Regions from separate parts of the Marinobacterium iners genome, predicted to be linked through region 3. Evidence: predicted binding sites of a transcription regulator. Region 3 holds the regulator's gene; each other region holds the start of a gene.

Region 1 (2,272 bases), 1.3 Mb from region 3:
GAGCGGTTTCGCTCAGACCACCGTAGCCGTCACCCGCGAAGATGTTGGCACCGTCCTTGGACATGGACAGGTGAACATGCATGCCGGAACCGTTATCACCAACCAGCGGCTTGGGCATGAAGGTAGCGGTCTTGCCGTATGCGTGTGCAACGTTGTGTACACAGTACTTCAGGATCTGAACTTCGTCTGCCTTGGCGACCAGGGTGTTGCCACGCACACCGATTTCACACTGACCGGCAGTCGCCACTTCGTGGTGGTGTACTTCGATGGTCAGGCCCATGGCTTCCATGGCATCACACATCGCTGCACGCAGATCGTGCAGGGAATCAATCGGTGGAACCGGGAAGTAACCGCCTTTGACGCGCGGACGGTGACCGGTGTTACCACCTTCGATCTTGTGGTTGGATGCCCACGATGCTTCTTCAGACTGGATGCTGTAACCGCAGCCGCTGATATCAGCATGCCATTCAACACCGTCAAACACGAAGAATTCGGGTTCTGGGCCCAACATAGCGGAGTCGGCAATACCGGTAGACTTCAGATACTCTTCAGCGCGCTTGGCAACAGAACGCGGATCACGCTCATAACCCTGGCCAGTAGCCGGCTCGATGATGTCACAGCGTACGATAACGGTTGCATCTTCGGTAAAGGGATCCAGAACGGAAGCACTGTCATCCGGACGCAGGATCATGTCGGATTCCTGAATACCCTTCCAGCCGGCAATGGAAGAACCGTCAAACATTTTGCCGTCTTCAAAGAAGTCATCACCCATGTCTGTGACAGGGATGGTCACGTGCTGTTCCTTGCCCTTGAAATCGGTGAAGCGCATGTCGATCCATTTAGCGCCGCTTTCTTTGATCAGATTCAGAGTCTTCTCTGACATTTGGCTATCCCCACTCGTTATTAAGTATTGCCAAAACAATACTTCTGTCATTACGGATCCGGAAACCGGTTTGCTATTACCTAAGCAAAGGCTGTGCCATCTTGAAAATCATGCTAACCCACTGATTTTCTGTTTTCTCTCACATCCTTTGACAATACAGAAGGCACCAAAATCGTGCATTCCTGAAAATAATGACCCATTAAGGTGCACTGATGGTCGATTTTGGGGCCGTACCAGTAATCGGTAATCCATGATAGTGCAATCAGACCAGAAATGCTGTGCCTGAGGCAGGCTTCCCGACAGCTTTTTTTACCAGTAACCTGTGACGACGAGATGCTCAACCAACGGAGAGGAACATGGCTGCCAGGGAATTGATGATTGCCACACTGATGACCGCATTATTGAGCATCAGCACCGCTGCGACAGCCTCCACCGCCTCAGAGGAAAGCTACCGCAAGCGCTTCCCGGCGCAGTGGCTGGAACGTAACGGTGAGATCAGACTGGAAACAATCTGCTACAACTACCCCGATAGCAGCTATATGTATCGACTCTGCCGCGAGCAGGCCGCCCACACACTTCGAGCCCTCTGCAGTCGTTACCGTGCACTGACGGATACCTATAGCGGCGATACCCGATCGCACTATCTGCACATGGCTCAGAAGTACTGCACCGCAAGCGAGCAGTATCAGTCTGAGGTCAATGGAAAAAAATAGACTGCTGTCACAGAATAATGATCACTCAGTGATCGCTTGTTTAACCTCCCTTCCGTATAATGTCGCGCTTTACACCATCACAGGGTACACACGCGTGATTGAAAACCTCCGAAATATTGCCATTATCGCCCACGTTGACCACGGCAAAACCACACTGGTCGACAAGCTGCTGCAGCAGTCAGGCACTCTGAACCGCCGCGATGAAAGCGCTGAGCGCATCATGGATTCCAATGACCAGGAGCGTGAGCGCGGTATCACCATTCTGGCCAAGAACACGGCCATTCGCTGGAACGACTACCGAATCAACATCGTTGATACCCCGGGACATGCGGACTTTGGCGGTGAGGTTGAACGTGTACTCTCCATGGTGGACTCGGTTCTGCTGCTGGTGGATGCGGTTGACGGCCCGATGCCGCAGACCCGCTTCGTAACCCAGAAAGCCTTTGCTCAGGGCCTGCACCCGATCGTGGTCATCAACAAGATCGACCGCCCGGGCGCGCGTCCGGACTGGGTTATGGACCAGGTCTTTGACCTGTTCGACAACCTGGGCGCCACCGACGAACAGCTGGACTTCCCGATCGTCTACGCCTCTGCCCTGAACGGCATTGCCGGCAATGACCCCGAAGAAATGGCCGACGACATGACACCGCTGTTTGAAGCGATCGTCAAGCACGTG
Region 2 (2,272 bases), 1.0 Mb from region 3:
GGAACGCCCAGTACGGAGTCCTTGTTGAACACGGACGGGTCCAGAAACAGATCATCGATACGGCGATAGATGACATCTACCCGCTCAGGGCCGCTGATCGTTTTCATATAGACACAATTATCGTCACCGACCATCAGGTCTGACCCTTCTACCAGCTCGATTCCCATTTGCTGGGCAAGGAATGCGTGCTCGAAGTAGGCCGAGTTGAAGATGCCGGGGGTCAACACCACGATGACGGGCTTGCGGACATCCCGGGGCGACAGGGACGCCAACATGTCGAACAGGCTGGCACAGTAACCGTCGATGGGCAGGATATCGTCCTTCTCGAACAATTCGGGCAGGACGCGTTTGGTGATGGCGCGATTCTCCAGCATGTAAGACACGCCAGATGGCACGCGCAGGTTGTCTTCCAGCACGTAGAACTCGCCGTCACCGTCACGCACCAGATCGGTACCGCAGATATGCGCCCACACACCAAGTGGTGGTGTGATACCGATGCACTCGGGGCGGAAGTTGCGCGATTCGGTGATGATCTCGGCTGGGATGATGCCGTCCTTCAGGACCTGCTGTTCATGGTAGAGATCATTGATGAAGAGGTTCAGTGCCTTGAGGCGTTGTTCCAGCCCGGCGGCGGTGGTACGCCACTGTTTGGCCGAAATGGTGCGGGGCACGATGTCGAATGGCCAGGCACGGTCGATGTTGCCTTCCTCGGTATAGACCGTGAAGCTGACCCCCATCTCCTGAATGGTCGCCTCCGCCATCTGGCGGCGCGATTCGATCTCTTCAGGAGGAAGGGATTCAAGGTAGTGGATCAGTTGCCGTGCAGGGGGGCGAATACTGCCGTCGCGGCATACCAGTTCATCAAAAAACCCATTCGGGTCATACGATTTCCAATCCATCGTCATAGCCTGACCTGCCTATCATGCGGTAGCGGTGCACTCTGATGGTGCCGGTGCGCGCTCGGTATGTGCACCTTTGGTGCTCTATCGGCATGGAGCGTCAGCGATGCCCTGTAAAAGTGCAGCTGTCGATCTGTTAGCCGTTGCCTCTTGTGCATACAGCAATTAACAGGCCAAAAGCGAAAGGCTGATACTAAGGTCGTGAGGAGAGGTGCCGCCTCCTGGATCGGAGGCGGTGTGAGCGGGGGTTAGTGACCGAACTGATCCGCATCCAGCATATCCGGATCATCGCGACCGAGGCTGTTCAAGCTGGACATCTCTTCAGTCGTCAGGCTGAAGTCAAAAATGTTCAGGTTGTCGGCCATGCGCTGTGGATTGGATGACTTGGTTGCGGTAGCAAAGCCCTGCTGCACTGCCCAGCGCAGCACGATCTGGGCGGGTGCCCGCTGGTGTTGCTCCGCGATGGCAAGAATGACGGGGTCTGCCAACATGGCATTGCCACAGCCCAGTGGGCGCCAGGACTCAGTGACGATGCCGTGGCGCTGGTGCAGCGCAATCAGGTCATCACGACGATGATAGGGGTCAAGCTGGATCTGGTTCAGGTGTGGGGTCAGGCCCAGATCCAGCAGTCGCTGCAGATGGGCAGGCTTGAAGTTGGAGGTGCCGATGGCACGCACCAGTCCGCGATCCAATAGATTAAGCAGCCCCAGATAGGCTTCCACGAAACGACCCTGATCCGGGTTGGGCCAATGGATCAGCAGCAGGTCGATATAGTCCAGCTCCAGCCGTTTCAGACTCGCTTCGCAGGCGGCTTTGGCGCCGTCAAAACTGTGCCACTCACGATTGAATTTGGTAGTCACGAATACCTGATCACGGGGCACAGAGGCGTTGCGAATGCCCCGACCAACACCACGCTCGTTCTGGTAGTTCTCGGCAGTGTCGATCAGGCGGTAGCCCAGCTCCAATGCGGTGGTAACCGTTTCGGCGGCTTCGGAATCGTTCATCGGCCAGGTGCCGAGGCCCAGCTGGGGCATCTCGACACCGTTGGCCAGTGTCAGGGTCGGGGCCAGGGTTTTGCTCATCTGCAACGCTCCAATGTTGTTAGTGTCATTCAAGGGTGTTTTGAGGCCGATATTACTACGCCGGTGGTTGGTGGCCTATCCGTGTACTGAAACCGCGCAATCCACCGCGCAATTAATTCAGCCTGTCACGGCTTGATGCGATAACCGGTGCGGAAGATCCACCAGACCGCTGTCAGGCAGGTCAGCAGGAACATCAGCGTCATACCCAGGCTCATGCCCATATGCACGTCGGCGACGCCGTAAAACGCCCAGCGGAAACCGTTGATCAGGTAGACCACAGGATTGAACAGG
Region 3 (2,272 bases):
TGTTGTAACACCTGGAATTCTGCAATGAGGAATGGCAACGCCTTCACCGATACCGGTGCTGCCAAGGCGTTCTCGGTTGATCAGGCCGCTGAAGATATCTTCAGCGGCCATGCCGTCCAGCTGCTCGGCGATAGTCTGGCTGGCGAGCTCAAGCGCTCGCTTTTTGCTGACCACATCGACGTGGCAGAGTGTACGGGATGAGGTCAGCAGTTCTGATAGTTGCATGTCGTGACGTGCTGCTACCGGTTATTTGTGGGATTTGAGTTTTTCTTTGTGCTTGATGATCTGGCGGTCAAGCTTGTCCACCATGCCATCAATTGCAGCATACATGTCGTCATGCTCATGCGCTGCGAATACTTCACCTCCGGCCAGGTGGATATCGGCTTCGGCCTTCTGGCGCAGCTTCTCGACACTGAGGGTGACCTGTACATTGGTGATGTTATCGAAGTGGCGTTCCAGTCGGTCGAACTTGGTACGTACATATTCGTTCAGGGCGTCAGTCAGTTCGACGTGATGGCCAGTGATGTTGATCTGCATAGGTTTTCTCCTCGTCATAAAGCACGTTCTTCCGGCGTGCCTGTAGTCTCATTAAACCAGACGCTTGCGCTCATTAGAAGGCGGAATGTTCATCGCTTCACGATATTTTGCCACTGTGCGTCTGGCTACGTTAAATCCTTGCTCTTTCAGCAGGTCGGCTATCTTGTTATCACTGAGTGGTTTTGCGGTATTCTCCGCGCTGATCAGCTTCTTGATCAAGGCACGAATGGCGGTAGAGGAGGCAGCGCCTCCGTCTGACGTGCTCACATGGCTGGAGAAAAAATACTTCAGCTCGAAGATGCCTCGGGGCGTATGCATGTATTTCTGGGTAGTGACACGGGAAATGGTTGATTCGTGCATCTCTACGGCTTCAGCGATGTCATGCAGAACCATCGGCTTCATACCCTCTTCACCTTCCTCGAAAAAATCGATCTGGCGGGCCACGATCTCGGTGGCGACCTTGAGCAGGGTTTCGTTGCGACTCAGCAGGCTCTTCAGAAACCAGCGCGCTTCCTGTAGATGGTTTTTCAGATAGGTGTTGTCAGCGCTGTTGTCGGCCCGTCTTATAAGATCAGCATAGTCGGTATTGATACGCAGCTTGGGGGATGCCTCTGAGTTCAGGCTTACATTCCACTGCCCCTGCACCTTGCGCACCACAACATCGGGTATAACGTACTCTGACTGTTCACTGCTGATGCTGGTGCCCGGTTTTGGATTAAGCGACTGGATCAGACTGATGATCTGTTGCAGGGCCTCTTCCTTCAGGCGCATGCGGCGCATCAAGGTACGATAGTCATGATTGCCGAGCAGACCCAGGTGATCGCGTACCAGGCGTAATGCCTCTTTCAGCATCGGAGTATTTTCAGGCAGCTGGCGCAGCTGTATCTGCAGACATTCGCTCAGGTCTCGTGCACAGACACCGGGCGGGTCAAACTGTTGCAGGCGGTGCAGTACCGTTTCAATCTCTTCAGGCTCGGCATCTGCAAACAGCTGGGGTTCGCTCCGGGTGAAGTGTTCCAGAACTTCATCTACGTCCGTGCGTAGATAGCCATCCGGATCGACAGCATCGATAAGGGCCATGGCGACCATACGGTCAGGGTCACTCATGGGGGTCAGGTTGAGCTGCCACAGTAGGTGATCCTGAAGGCTGTCTTCGGCCGAATCGTTATCACCGGGTTCCCAGTCATCATCACGGGCAGGACCGGGTGTACTCTGGTGCTGGAAGGTATCATCCCAGTTGCTGTCGGTGGACAGTTCACGAGGGATTTCATCATTCCAGCGCTCTTCCAGTGCGTTTTCGTCCCAGCTGTCCTCGTCAGCGGTGTCGTTAGAGAGGCTGTCGGCAGAGGCGTCGTGACGATCATCACGGGCTTCAGTCTGGGTCTCTTCGGCGCTGTCCAGTTCCTCCTCGACTTCCAGCAGTGGGTTGCTCTCCAGGGCTTCCTGGATCTCCTGCTGCAGGTCCAGCGTTGACAGTTGCAGCAGACGTATTGCTTGTTGCAACTGGGGTGTCATCGTCAGATGCTGGCCGATCTTGAGTTGTAACGATTGCTTCATATCAGAGCTGCCAGGTGGACGGAGTGGATGTACATGATTGACGACTCAGGATCAAAGGGAAAACTGCTCGCCCAGATAGGCACGGCGAACCTGTTCGTTAGCCAGGATCTCGGCCGGTGTGCCCTGTGCGAGTATCCCCCCTTCACTTACGATATATGCTCGTTCGCAGATGTCGAGT

The links. The regulator sigma-54, encoded in region 3, starts transcription at its own class of promoters, with help from an activator protein. The targets are predictions, from matches to a motif close to TGGCACNNNNNTTGCTNT.
Region 1: glnA (glutamate--ammonia ligase) is a predicted target of sigma-54. The motif match lies at 965-982, and genes of this name have one in related genera.
Region 2: CFI10_RS17520 (circularly permuted type 2 ATP-grasp protein) is a predicted target of sigma-54. The motif match lies at 1,058-1,075, and genes of this name have one in related genera.

Annotation. Positions count from the first base shown of each region.
Region 1 is NZ_CP022297.1:3,398,526-3,400,797, forward strand. It holds gene glnA (glutamate--ammonia ligase) at 1-883, opposite strand, end outside; gene CFI10_RS16335 (hypothetical protein) at 1,240-1,596, shown strand; gene typA (translational GTPase TypA) at 1,691-2,272, shown strand, end outside.
Region 2 is NZ_CP022297.1:3,723,785-3,726,056, reverse strand. It holds gene CFI10_RS17520 (circularly permuted type 2 ATP-grasp protein) at 1-905, opposite strand, end outside; gene CFI10_RS17515 (aldo/keto reductase) at 1,148-1,981, opposite strand; gene CFI10_RS17510 (ABC transporter permease) at 2,107-2,272, opposite strand, start outside.
Region 3 is NZ_CP022297.1:686,456-688,727, forward strand. It holds gene CFI10_RS03335 (PTS sugar transporter subunit IIA) at 1-225, opposite strand, end outside; gene hpf (ribosome hibernation promoting factor) at 247-537, opposite strand; gene CFI10_RS03345 (RNA polymerase factor sigma-54) at 589-2,094, opposite strand; gene lptB (LPS export ABC transporter ATP-binding protein) at 2,146-2,272, opposite strand, start outside.